Regions from separate parts of the Colwellia sp. BRX8-4 genome, predicted to be linked through region 1. Evidence: predicted binding sites of a transcription regulator. Region 1 holds the regulator's gene; each other region holds the start of a gene.
What was found. Region 1 encodes LexA, which represses DNA repair genes until DNA is damaged. Its sites were predicted from a motif close to TACTGTATNNNNATACAGTA; they were not measured.

Region 1 (4,160 bases):
CCATTGATGCGGAAGCGTTAAGAGATGCTTTCTCAGCAGCAGCGGCTTGAGCGTTGAGTTGGTGTTGTTCATCAAGCCATTTTGCATAGTCTGCTTCAGACTTTACTTCGACAACAATTGGCATAAAACCATGGTCTTTGCCACAAAGTTCAGCACACTGACCTCGGTATATCCCAGGCTTGTCAACTTTTGTCCATGCTTCATTAATAAATCCTGGGTTAGCATCTTGCTTTACAGCAAAAGCAGGTACCCACCAAGCATGAATAACGTCGTCAGAAGTGATTAAAAATCGTACTTTTTTATTAACTGGAATGACAAGGTGTTTATCAACTTCGAGTAGGTAATTTTCACCTTTGACTTTATCGCCAGCATCAACATTAAGGTGTTTACCTTCTTGTGTTTCATACTGTGATCTTGGCGTCGATAAAACGGAGTAGAACTCAATATCTTGATCAAAATATTTGTAATGCCATTTCCACTGAGAGGCGGTAACTTGAATGGTAACGTCAGAATCGTCGTTATTTTCCATTTCAATCAGTGTTTTTGTTGCTGGTACAGCCATAGCGATAAGAATGACAATGGGAATTGCTGTCCAGAGGATTTCTACTTTTGTACTTTCATGAAAATCTGCTGATTTAGCCCCTTTGGATTTTCGATGGAAAACCATTGACCAAAACATAGCACCAAAAACGACCACACCAATTGCTACACATATATACATTGCGAGCATATGTAGATCGTAAACATCTCTACTTACTTCTGTTACACCCTTGGTCAGATTTAATTGCATATCTGCCCAAGCTGAACTGGAAAGAACACTCCCCAACAACAGCCAACCTAGGTTACGTCTTTTCACACGACATCTCCTTCACCCTATAAAAGTTTAAAACTTGATACCTAGGACAAAACACATCCTTTAGTACGGATTTTTATTATTTTCTTAGCGATTTTGTTATCAACCAGTTAGCGTCGACAACATCGCCTTATATTTATATTTGTACACATTCCAAACTAGAATTACTTAAAAGTTGATCTGGGTCAATTTAAAAATCGAGCTATTTTAAAATAAAAACCAATAAAAACAATAGAGTATCAACTCTAATACAGGCAAAGGCCTAATAACAAAGGGCTGTAGCCGTAGTATTAAAAATAAACAGCTGAGTATAAATACGCGTATTGTAAAAATTGATCTTGGTTGTTTTTTAATCAGAGAAAGATAAAGTTGTTTGAATGGGCTTTAGAGTGAAAATTATTCTTAGTAAAGAGAAAGGTTTGCATGAAAAGAATACGAAAGGTTAGAAAAGCAAACTTTAGCCTATTTTATACACTAAAGTTTGCGGAGCAGTTTTACATATTTAATACTATATTTGTTAGATAAATTGGCTTAGTTACCACCAAGTTTATTGGATAGGTTAACTTAATTACATCCAGTCTGCCGAGCGAATAACGCCAACAGCCAACCCTTCAATATTAAACTCTTGATCAGACAAATCGACTTTTATAGGAGAGAAGTCATCATTTTCAGCATGTAAGTAAACGATGTTACCTTCTCGTTTATAACGTTTAACCGTAACATTTTCTTCGACACGAGCAACAATTACTTGGCCATTCTGTACATCGGTCGTTTGATGAACCGCTAACAAGTCACCATCAAGTATGCCGATATTTTTCATGCTTTCGCCATTAACTCTCAATAAGTAATCAGCAGCTGGGTGGAACAAATTACCATCAACTTTGTAATGATCTTCAACATGCTCTGCAGCTAAAATAGGTTCACCTGCAGCCACTCTGCCGATTAAAGGTAAACCGGCTTCTTCCATTAACTTCTCAGTCAAACGAATGCCGCGAGAAGTACCTGGCAACATTTCTATATAGCCTTTTTTAGCCAAAGCTTTTAAATGTTCCTCTGCTGCATTTGCTGATTTAAAGCCAAAAAACTTGGCTATTTCAGCACGCGTTGGTGGCATGCCCGTATCGCTTATTTTGTCTTTGATCAGATCAAAAACTTGTTGTTGTCGGTTCGTTAGAGGGCGTAATTCGCTGATTTCATTTAGCATAGGGAGCCTGTAAATTTACACAGTTGTTACTGTGAGTATATACAGGTCGTTAGTAAAGGCAAGTTTTCTAGTCGAATTATTTTTGAAAACTCCCTGATTTTAAATAATGGATAACTTGTTCGATAACTTTTTCGTTTTTCATCATAAATGGATGGGTCGTTTCCATTTCAATGTGATCATTCATACCATCAAGTTTGGTACTAGCAACCGAAACTTTACCATCATCTTTATCAGGAATAAGTGTTGATAATATCCAATTAATACTTTGATTACCGGCAATAACACCCAAATCAAAATTAGCATTGCCAAGGTTACTAGGGACACTGAATTCGCCGGTACCTAATTGCATACCCGCATCACCATTGATGAAACTAAAACCAGGTGTATTTTTTAGTTTATCAACAACTTCACTGCCTTTGTTTGGTGGACCTAGCATCACGACTTTATGTAAATTAGGTATTTTATGCATACTTAAATATTGGCGAACTAATATACCGCCCATTGAATGGGTAACAAAGTTAACTTGGCGATTTTCACAAATTAATAGCGCTTTAGAAATCACTTTTTCAGCCAACTCTTCTATCGAATAATCTCTAGAAGGGTAGTTGATATTTATCACAAAATATCCTTCTGCTAACAATCGTTTTTCAATAGCTTTCATGGAGTTAGCCGAACGTGCAAGCCCATGCAGTAAAATTACACATTCACCATTAGCTAAAGAATCTGCTGGCTCTTCAAAAGAAGCTTGAATTTTATAGCCACGTTCAACCGAAGTATCTAAGCTTTCTTGTTCAATCATATTTTTTAAACGAGTTTCTGCATCAGTAATTTTTTTACTAAATTGTTCTTTAAGTAGCGCTAGGTCTGACTTAAGTGCTGCAATTTTTTCATTCATAGCTGCGCTCCATCATTTTTTTTTAGAATTCATTATTGATACTGTAGTCATGTTAAACAGCAGCTAAGCAATATATTTTTAGCTGCCACAAATATAAAATATAAAACAGTTTTCTCCAACAAAATTTGAAACCATTACCCTTGTAATGTCATTTTTTTCGATAAACTTCTCGCGTGGACCTTTAAATAGCCATAGAAAGCTATACGATATTAACATTTTATATTAGTTATCTGTTAGACATTGATAATCTTCAATCGATCTAACTTTACCAGTAACTACATACATTCAAGCAAAAAAATTTTAAGGACGTTTTACTTGTCTCGATTATAAATTTACAATTCAACATACCCCCCACGTAAAATGAGTTAAGTACCATTGAATGTTATTGGTTTAGGTTGCTCAAACTTTAGCGTCGCCGTTTATATTGGCAATAAACCGAGTATGCTTGAATATCAGCAATTATCTTGTCTATCGCCGCTAACCTTGGGCGAAATAGAGATGGTTAATCAAGCTTGTGGCAATGGTTGGCGGAAAGTTTTCAATGTTTATGCGAAGCTGCTTTACGCACTCGATAAAGAAAAATTCGCTTACTCAACACTTGCGCCAACTTGGCAAAAATATCGAGAGCGATTTTTGCTGCAGCAAGGCTCTCAAACGGCTTTATTATTTTCTCCGCCTCAGTTATCAACCACTAAGCAAACTCTGCATATTATTTGTGGAAAAACCTACGCCAAAAATTTGTTAGCGACAAATCAACTAAACGCTAATTTCACTTGGCTAGATGAGCAATTTGCTATTGATAAAGCTAAAAATTTAATTGTGTGTCCCTATTTTGATTATCGGCAATTGTCGAATGCTAATATTGAAAAATTAGCCTTTTTACTCAACGATATAAATAGCCAGTGAAAGCTTTTCATTCATTTATATAGTGTTAAATTAATGTATACTATATTTATTAAAGGAGAAAATAATTAGCCTCATGATTAGGCAACATACTAAACGTCACTTTAATATTGGATCACATCATTGCTATATTTTAATAAAAAAACACTTTTATTTATTACAATAATTTTAACCTTATTACCCTATGCAACGATCACCAGCACGCTTGATATTTCCTCTGCTTTTTTGCTATCACTTCCTACTATATTATTACAGGCTACCGCAGTATTCTTTGTTGTTCATAGCTATTTACAGACCAGATCACG
Region 2 (4,160 bases), on a different contig from region 1:
GTTACCAGTACAGGTAGTCAAGGCTCAGGAATTTTAACCAGCATGTCGACGGCCAACTGTTATATTGTTTTACCGGCAAACCAAGGCAACGTTCCCGCTAATGAAATGGTTAACGTGCAACTATTTGATGATGTTATTCAGTAGCGTTATCTATTTTTAGCTTGTTATGAACACACAATATGACGATTAAAATATATTGCCTACCGGGTACCATGTGCGATCAACGTCTGTGGCAGGCTTGCATCACTTACTTACCTGAAAATGTGGAGCTTATCCACATTGCCATCCCCGTAGAAAATAGTATTGATAAAATAGTCACTGCGCTTGAACAAAAATTCCCAGTAGGAAAAATAAATTTAGCGGGTTTTTCTTTAGGGGGATATATCGCGTCGGCTTTTGCGCTGAAATATCCTAATAAAATTAACAAACTACTGCTTATTTCTAATATGTCTTATTTGTTGCCACCTGCTCAATTAAAAGAGCGCAGCCGCACGATTGCTTATGTTAAATTGCATGGTTACTCAGGCATCACCAGCAAACGTATAACTGCCCTGCTGCATGCAAGCAAACACAACAATCAAGGCATCATTAACTGTATTAGAGCAATGGATATTGAGTTGGGTAAGGATACACTTATCCATCAATTAACAGTGACCACCCAACGCGAGAATTTATTAGTAAAACTTCCTACGCTTGCCATCCCCATTCAGTTCTTAATTGGTGATAATGACTCGCTGGTTAAGTTAACGCGCATTACCGCTATTTTAACGCAATCGCCGCTGATTTCTTTAATAACACTTGCCGACACCGGCCATATGTTACCGCTTGAACAACCAGAAAAGTGTGCTGGCAATATGATTCGTTTTTTTATCGAGTAATAAGCATTTAAACAAGGTAAAATGACGTATTATTTTTATGCCAAGGAATTCCCGTTGAGCCAGCTTAGTTTTTCCACCTTACAACTCAAACCTGAGTTAATTCAAAATTTAGAGTCTATGGGTTATCAACAGATGACCGACATTCAAGCCCAAAGCTTGCCAACTATTATTGCCGGTGGTGACGTTATTGCCCAAGGTAAAACAGGCTCTGGTAAAACCGCTGCCTTTGGCCTAGGTGTTTTAGAAAAACTAGACGTAAAACGTTTTCGTATTCAAACACTGATCCTTTGTCCAACACGTGAATTAGCCGACCAAGTAGCGAAAGAAATTCGTAAATTAGCCCGTGCCATCCATAACATAAAAATATTGACCCTTTGTGGCGGTATGCCTTTTGGCCCGCAAGTCGGTTCTTTAGAGCATGGTGCTCATATCATTGTTGGCACGCCAGGAAGAATTGAAGATCATTTAGGTAAAGGCACATTGAAATTAGACGATGTGAATATGCTAGTGCTCGATGAAGCCGACCGTATGCTAGAAATGGGCTTCCAAGCCTCCGTTGACTTTATTATTAGCCAAATTCCTCAACAACGACAAACCTTATTATTTAGTGCAACTTACCCGGCAGAAATTGCCGATATTGCTAAAAAAATAATGCAATCACCGACCAAGGTAACCGTTGAGGGGAATCACGAAGAAAGCACCATATCACAGCATTTTTATAAGGTAGAGAATGACAGCGAGCGTATCGACGGTATCCGTTTATTGTTATTAAAGCATCAACCCGAATCAAGCATCGTTTTTTGTAACACCAAAAAAGACGTACAAATTGTTGTCAATGAACTACGTAATTACGGTTTTAATGTTCAAGATTTACATGGCGATTTAGAGCAAAGAGATCGTACCGAAGTATTAGTTCGCTTTGCCAATAAGAGTATTTCAATTTTAGTCGCCACCGATGTTGCCGCGCGTGGTTTAGACATTGATGCGCTAGATGCAGTATTTAATTATCATATCGCTCGTGATAGCGAAATTCATGTACACCGTATTGGCCGCACAGGCCGAGCGGGTAGCACAGGTATTGCTTGTTCTTTTTTCAGTGAAAAAGAAAGCTACAAAATAGGTTTATTAGAAGATTACCTTGACCGAACTATCGAAGGTGAATTACTGCCAGACGCTAGTGTATTAAACGCCTCGGTGTATTCTCCGAAAATGGCAACAATACAAATAGATGGCGGTAAAAAGCAAAAAGTACGTGCGGGCGATATCCTTGGCGCTCTAACTGGCGATAAAACTATTTCAGCTAGCGAAGTGGGAAAAATTCAATTATCAGATAACTGGGCTTATGTAGCTGTAAGTCGAAAGTTTGCCAAACAAGCCTTTAAAAAACTCAGTGATGGCAAGTTAAAAGGTCGTAAATTTAGAGTGAGATTACTATAGTTACTATCGGTTAAAACAGTATTTATCAATAACGAGGTTTTATAAAATGATTGTATTTTAATGAAAACCTCGTATGATACTGTTGTTTTGTACAGTTAATTTTGATTGTATAAGCGGTTTTAAATCGTATATGATAAAACCATCAAGCGTAATATTGATCCTATAAGGGAAAAAAAATGGCAGTTGAAAGTCGATTTGTCGTCATTAGACAAGGTGTGGAGGTAGAAACATTCATGGATAAAAAAGCAGCAGACGAGTATGACAAAATGCTTGATATGGCTGACAGCTTAGCCGAGATGTTTGAAGCCAGCAGCTTTAATATTGATGAAAAAGTGCGTGAAGAACTCTGTATTTATCTAGCTAAGAATCGTGAAGATGTGCTTGTTGCTTTGCAAGCTAAGAAAGCTAAGCCAGAGACTGCTGCTAAAAAGAACGTTACAGCACCAGTTGAAACAGTAAATAGCACTGACTCGTCGCCAGAAATTGAAGCAACAGCAAAAGTAAAAGCGCCACGTAAGGCTAAAGCGAGCACAAGTAAATAAAGTGCGCTGTACGGGTTTGAATTTATCTTTACTTAACACTAGATAATATTGAATTATGTTGTCATATCAGCTCATTCGTAGCGTTAAAAGAAAAACGGTTGGCTTACAAGTTAAGCACGGAAAAATTATAATCCGTGCGCCAAAATATGTTTCTGAAGATGATATAGCGAACATTGTTAAATCAAAAAGCCTTTGGCTGCACAGAAAAATTGCCGAGCAAAACGCACAACCTGCAACTCAAAATAATCATTATCAAAAAGATAGCCAATTGCTTATTAATGGCGAACTTAAAACACTTGATATTCATTATGGTCTATTTCCAGAAATAACGCTTCATCAAGATATCATCATAGCGACTCTCGCTAGTAAATTAAAAATCAAAGTAGCTGATGATATAAAGAACCAAGATAAATATGTAAAGCAACAACTTGAAGCTTGGTTAAAGCAGCAAACTTATGCTTATATTGATGAAAACTTATCTCATTATGCGGAAAAAATTGGTGTTTTACCCAAATCGTTTAAAGTCAGATTATATAAGTCTAGATGGGGCAGCTGTAATAGTAGAAGTGAACTGAGTTTCAGTTCTTTATTAGCCATGACGCCTAAATGGATTATCGATTATGTAATAGTTCACGAGCTTTGTCATCTTAAGCACATGAATCATTCAACTAAGTTTTGGCAATTAGTTGCGCTTAACTACCCTAACTACGCTTCAGCTAAAACGTGGTTAAAATCCCACCAAAACCAATTACAATGGCCGACTCTTTAATGGTCATAATATCCTCGTAGGGGATAAATGAGCGAACAAATAAATCTTTTTATAAAGAAGATAAAATCAACTCAGTATTAGACTAATAAAATTATCAACAATTTCTTCAACTTACATTATATTGTGGCACGAATATCGCTTAGTATTTGAATACTAATTTAAATTCACAGGATATGACAATTTATTAGCCATTGTTATAATCAATAGATGAAGAGATAAATGATGAAATTCAAAACATACAGCTGGAAAGCTATTGCGATTTATACCCTTTCGACAATAATGTCTATCGTGTTAATTAACCTAATAATCACCTTCTAATTAGGTAAAAAAATAAAAGTATCACGGTAAAATTATCACTAATTTTTGACCGTATTATTATTAGCTTGTTGTTATATTGTGCAATTATTAGAGAGATCTTCATTAAAAGCATAAAAAATCAGCATTTTGTACTTTATTAATTAACAGTACCGCTAATTTAAGGTAGATTAACGCCATAAAATAAAAAAAATAAAGGATTACCCATTACATGAGCTT
Region 3 (4,160 bases), on a different contig from region 1:
GGCGCGCGTATTAATACTAAAGATAATACACCATCGGTTGTTCATATCGATATGGTTGCCGGTGGTGGCGTTGATATCATGATCGCAGCGAAAGGCGGCGGTAGTGAAAACAAATCTAAAATGGTGATGTTAAATCCTAGTGATTCAATCGCTGACTGGGTAGTTAAAACACTACCATCAATGGGCGCAGGTTGGTGTCCACCGGGAATGTTAGGCATAGGTATCGGCGGAACAGCAGAAAAAGCAGGGGTACTTGCCAAAGAAAGTTTAATGGAACCGGTAGATATTCAAGACCTTATTGACCGTGGTGCTGAAACAGCCGAAGAAAAACTGCGTCTAGAAATTTTCGAACGTGTTAATAAATTAGGTATTGGCGCACAAGGTCTTGGCGGTTTAACGACGGTTGTAGACATTAAAATTATGTCAGCACCAACCCACGCGGCATCAAAACCTGTGGTGATGATACCCAATTGTGCGGCAACGCGTCATGTTCATTTTCACTTAGATGGTTCTGGTCCGGCTAACTTAACACCACCAAAATTAGAAGATTGGCCAGAAATAACTTGGGAAGTCGGTGAAAACGTACGTCGTGTTAATGTTGATACCTTGAAAAAATCTGATATCAGTAGCTGGAAAACCGGTGAAACTGTATTATTGAGCGGGACTATCTTAACCGGACGTGATGCTGCCCATAAACGTATTCAAGATATGCTAGCCAAGGGCGAAAAGTTACCAGTAGACTTTACTGACAAGTTTATTTACTACGTAGGTCCTGTCGATGCTATTGGCGATGAAGCAGTTGGCCCAGCTGGCCCAACGACAGCAACACGTATGGATAAATTTACAGAAATGATGCTCTCTGAAACAGGGTTACTTGGCACTATCGGCAAGGCTGAACGTGGTGCCGAGACCGTTGAAACCATCAAAAACCATAAGTCAGTTTATCTAATGGCCGTCGGTGGTGCTGCATACTTAGTATCAAAAGCTATTAAAAAAGCAAGAGTTGTTGCTTTTGAAGATATGGGGATGGAAGCTATTTACGAATTCGAAGTTGAAGATATGCCAGTCACTGTAGCTGTTGATAGCCAAGGAGAGTCGGCTCATGTCACGGGTCCTGCTATTTGGAAAGCTAAGATTGAAGTGCAAGATGCCAAATCAAAAAATTAATTGATGCTTGTGTAAGCAAATAATTTTAAAACAAGCGCCTTAGGGCGCTTTTTTATTGACGATAATAAGTTGAAAATTTTGTCTATACTAAAAGAACATTAATAAAATTAAGTTTTGAAAACATTAACTATGACTAACACTAACCTGCGCACTGTTACTATTATTTATTATATTGAAGATTCACTTGAGTTAATGCACTTTGTTGGAAAATTTGCAGAAAATGCCAGTGGGCGGGTCATTATTCCGGAAAAATTTAAAGAAGATAAATCGATTGTTGCTGTGTGTGATGGAGAAATAACCATTCTTAATAAAGTTGGCGATCGCATTCATCTTATCAATGATTATTAAATATGGACTTGTTAATGAACAAGCTTAGAATAAACTTAACCTGAGTATATTTCTATGGTTTAATACTGATAATATTTACAGTGTTACTGATGTGACTTTATGCCTATCGATGAACTCCTTGTTTTTTTAGAGAAAATCCCTACCGAAATTTTTATGCTGTTTAGCGTTATTCTATTGGTATTGTGTTTTTTAATCAGCTTTATAGTATTTTTTAAAATAAAAAAAATGTCACTACAGTTGTCTTTGCAACATGAAAAGTTACAGCTATTGTTTGAAAAATTAACCGTTGATAGTGAAGTCTCAAATAAATATCAACAGCAACAACAGCAGCAAACTAGCTTTAATCATCAACAATTGGCAAACCAACAAGTTGAGTTAAAGACTTATTTTGAACAACAAATCTCTGACTTTAAAATTAAGCTGTTGTATCAACATGCTGAGCAAGGTGAGAAGCAGTCATCGAGTTTACATGCAAGTAGTGAAAAGTTACACCGCGCATTACACGAGCACCAAGTCGTTTTCAATCAGAATCAGCTAAAATCGGTTGATCAACTTGTTGAACACCTAAATCGAGTGACGCACATTAGCCGCGAAGAGTTAACGAAGTCATTGCAAGCATCGAGTGAGCAAATGGCTAAACGTATTGATGGATTAACCGTCTCTACCGATAACCGCTTGAAAGAAATTAGCGGGCAAGTAGAGAAACGTTTAGCGGAAGGGTTTGAGAAAACAACAAAAACCTTTAATGATATTTTGCAACGCCTTGCCTTGATTGATGACGCGCAAAAGAAGATAACGGAACTTTCCTCAAACGTCGTCAGCTTACAAGAAGTATTAAGTGATAAGCGTTCGCGGGGGGCTTTTGGCGAAGTTCAGCTTAACAGTTTAATTCGCAACGTGATCCCCGAGCAAAACTTTTCTTTACAGCACACTTTATCAAATGGAAAAATTGCTGATTGTATTTTATTTTTACCTGAGCCAACCGGTAATGTCGTTATTGACTCTAAGTTCCCTTTAGAAAACTATAAGAAAATGCTGGATAACCAATTAGGGGAACATGATCGAAAATCGGCAGAGCGTCAATTTAAACTCGACATAAAAAAACATATTAACGATATTAGTTCTAAATACTTAATTGAAAAAGAAACCGCCGACGGCGCTATTATGTTTATTCCTGCAGAAGCTATCTTTGCTGAAATTCATGCACATCAAGGTGATTTAGTTGATTACGCCAATAAAAAACGAGTATGGCTGGCATCGCCAACCACGTTAATGGCTATATTAACAACGTCACGCTCGGTACTAAAAGATGAAGCAACCCGTAAGCAAATACATGTTATTCAAGCGCATCTCTCACACTTATCTCAGGACTTTAGTCGTTTTAAATCTCGTTTTGCCAATTTAGCAAAGCACATAGACCAAGCGGCGAGTGACGTAAAACAAATCCATACCTCTGCAGATAAAATATCGTCACGCTTTGATAAAATTGAACAGGTTGAGTTGAAAAATGAAAGTGATGAAAAGCCCACTGGTACAGACAGTAAAATAGATAATGAGCAAGCTCTACCTGTTGTTTAACCTGATTGCTTCTCTACCCTTTAGCGATAACTTAATCTAAGGAGTTAATCTTGTTGCAAAGAATTAAAGGACTAAAAACTCTGTTTATTAGTTTAGGCACAGTTGCTTTAGTTTATTTTTTGATGATGAAAAGCCAAGCTTTTTGGCTAAAGCAAGTAGTGATTGTCGAACAATTATTAGTGGTGTTCTTGGCTGTTGTGATCGTCTTTGCCAGTTATTTTAATCGTAGCAGGTTAGCCTACTTATCATTATTGTGGCTTTTATATTACGCCAGTATTACTTTTTCACCGCCTTGGTCAACTTGGTTACTGCAGCAGGGTGATTGGTTAACGTTATTTGGCTGTAGTGTTTTACTTTTATTGTCTTTGATAAAAGACCGTGGCGTTATCTCAATTCATGGTCTTTATCGATTAGTCGCTATCGCCTTAGTGGCTATCATTAGTTATGCTTGGTTAACGATGAGTGAGCCAATTATCATTTTTGTACAAACCTTTCCCCATATTGCAGGCTTTAGTAAGGTTATTCGTTTAGAGTTACCACTAGCTTTATGCACTATGGTTATTGTTTGGCGAGCAGTGATTAAAGCGGATTTAGTGACTTCAGCCGTTGCGCTTTCTTTACTGTTTTGGCTATGTTATCAATATCAATTAATTGAGCTACCGCTAAGTTTAACGCTGGCATTACTCAGTTTGTATTTCGTGTTAGTCATTGTTGTCGACGCTTATTTTATTGCCTATCGAGATGACTTAACGGGCTTACCATCGCGTCGGGCGCTCAATCAGTTAGCCTTATCACTTGGACGAAACTACACCCTTGCTATGCTAGACATTGATCATTTTAAAAAGTTTAATGATACCTATGGCCATGATATTGGCGACCAAGTATTAAAACTAGTGGCAAAAAAAATTGGCAACGTTAAAGGGGGAGGGAAAGCATTTCGCTATGGCGGAGAAGAGTTTACCATCGTATTTACTGGTAAAACTATTGAGCAAGCCTTAACTGAGTTAGAAGCGGTACGTCAAGCTATTGAAACCTATAAAATTGTCATTCGTCAACCACAAAGAAAA

Region 2: the regulator LexA is predicted to act here: its motif matches at 2,393-2,412, upstream of H4J56_RS01880 (YebG family protein).
Region 3: the regulator LexA is predicted to act here: its motif matches at 1,579-1,598, upstream of H4J56_RS04590 (DNA recombination protein RmuC).

The regions. Positions count from the first base shown of each region.
Region 1 covers NZ_JACGVS010000001.1:142,222-146,381, forward strand. The annotation lists gene coxB (cytochrome c oxidase subunit II) at 1-856, opposite strand, end outside; gene lexA (transcriptional repressor LexA) at 1,422-2,057, opposite strand; gene H4J56_RS00630 (alpha/beta fold hydrolase) at 2,134-2,952, opposite strand; gene H4J56_RS00635 (DUF6942 family protein) at 3,328-3,858, shown strand; gene H4J56_RS00640 (ATP-binding protein) at 3,979-4,160, shown strand, end outside.
Region 2 covers NZ_JACGVS010000002.1:14,597-18,756, reverse strand. The annotation lists gene moeA (molybdopterin molybdotransferase MoeA) at 1-144, shown strand, start outside; gene H4J56_RS01890 (alpha/beta fold hydrolase) at 180-878, shown strand; gene dbpA (ATP-dependent RNA helicase DbpA) at 900-2,315, shown strand; gene H4J56_RS01880 (YebG family protein) at 2,492-2,857, shown strand; gene H4J56_RS01875 (M48 family metallopeptidase) at 2,916-3,626, shown strand; gene H4J56_RS01870 (response regulator) at 4,153-4,160, shown strand, end outside.
Region 3 covers NZ_JACGVS010000003.1:258,145-262,304, forward strand. The annotation lists gene H4J56_RS04580 (fumarate hydratase) at 1-1,167, shown strand, start outside; gene H4J56_RS04585 (TIGR02922 family protein) at 1,297-1,515, shown strand; gene H4J56_RS04590 (DNA recombination protein RmuC) at 1,741-3,093, shown strand; gene H4J56_RS04595 (diguanylate cyclase) at 3,144-4,160, shown strand, end outside.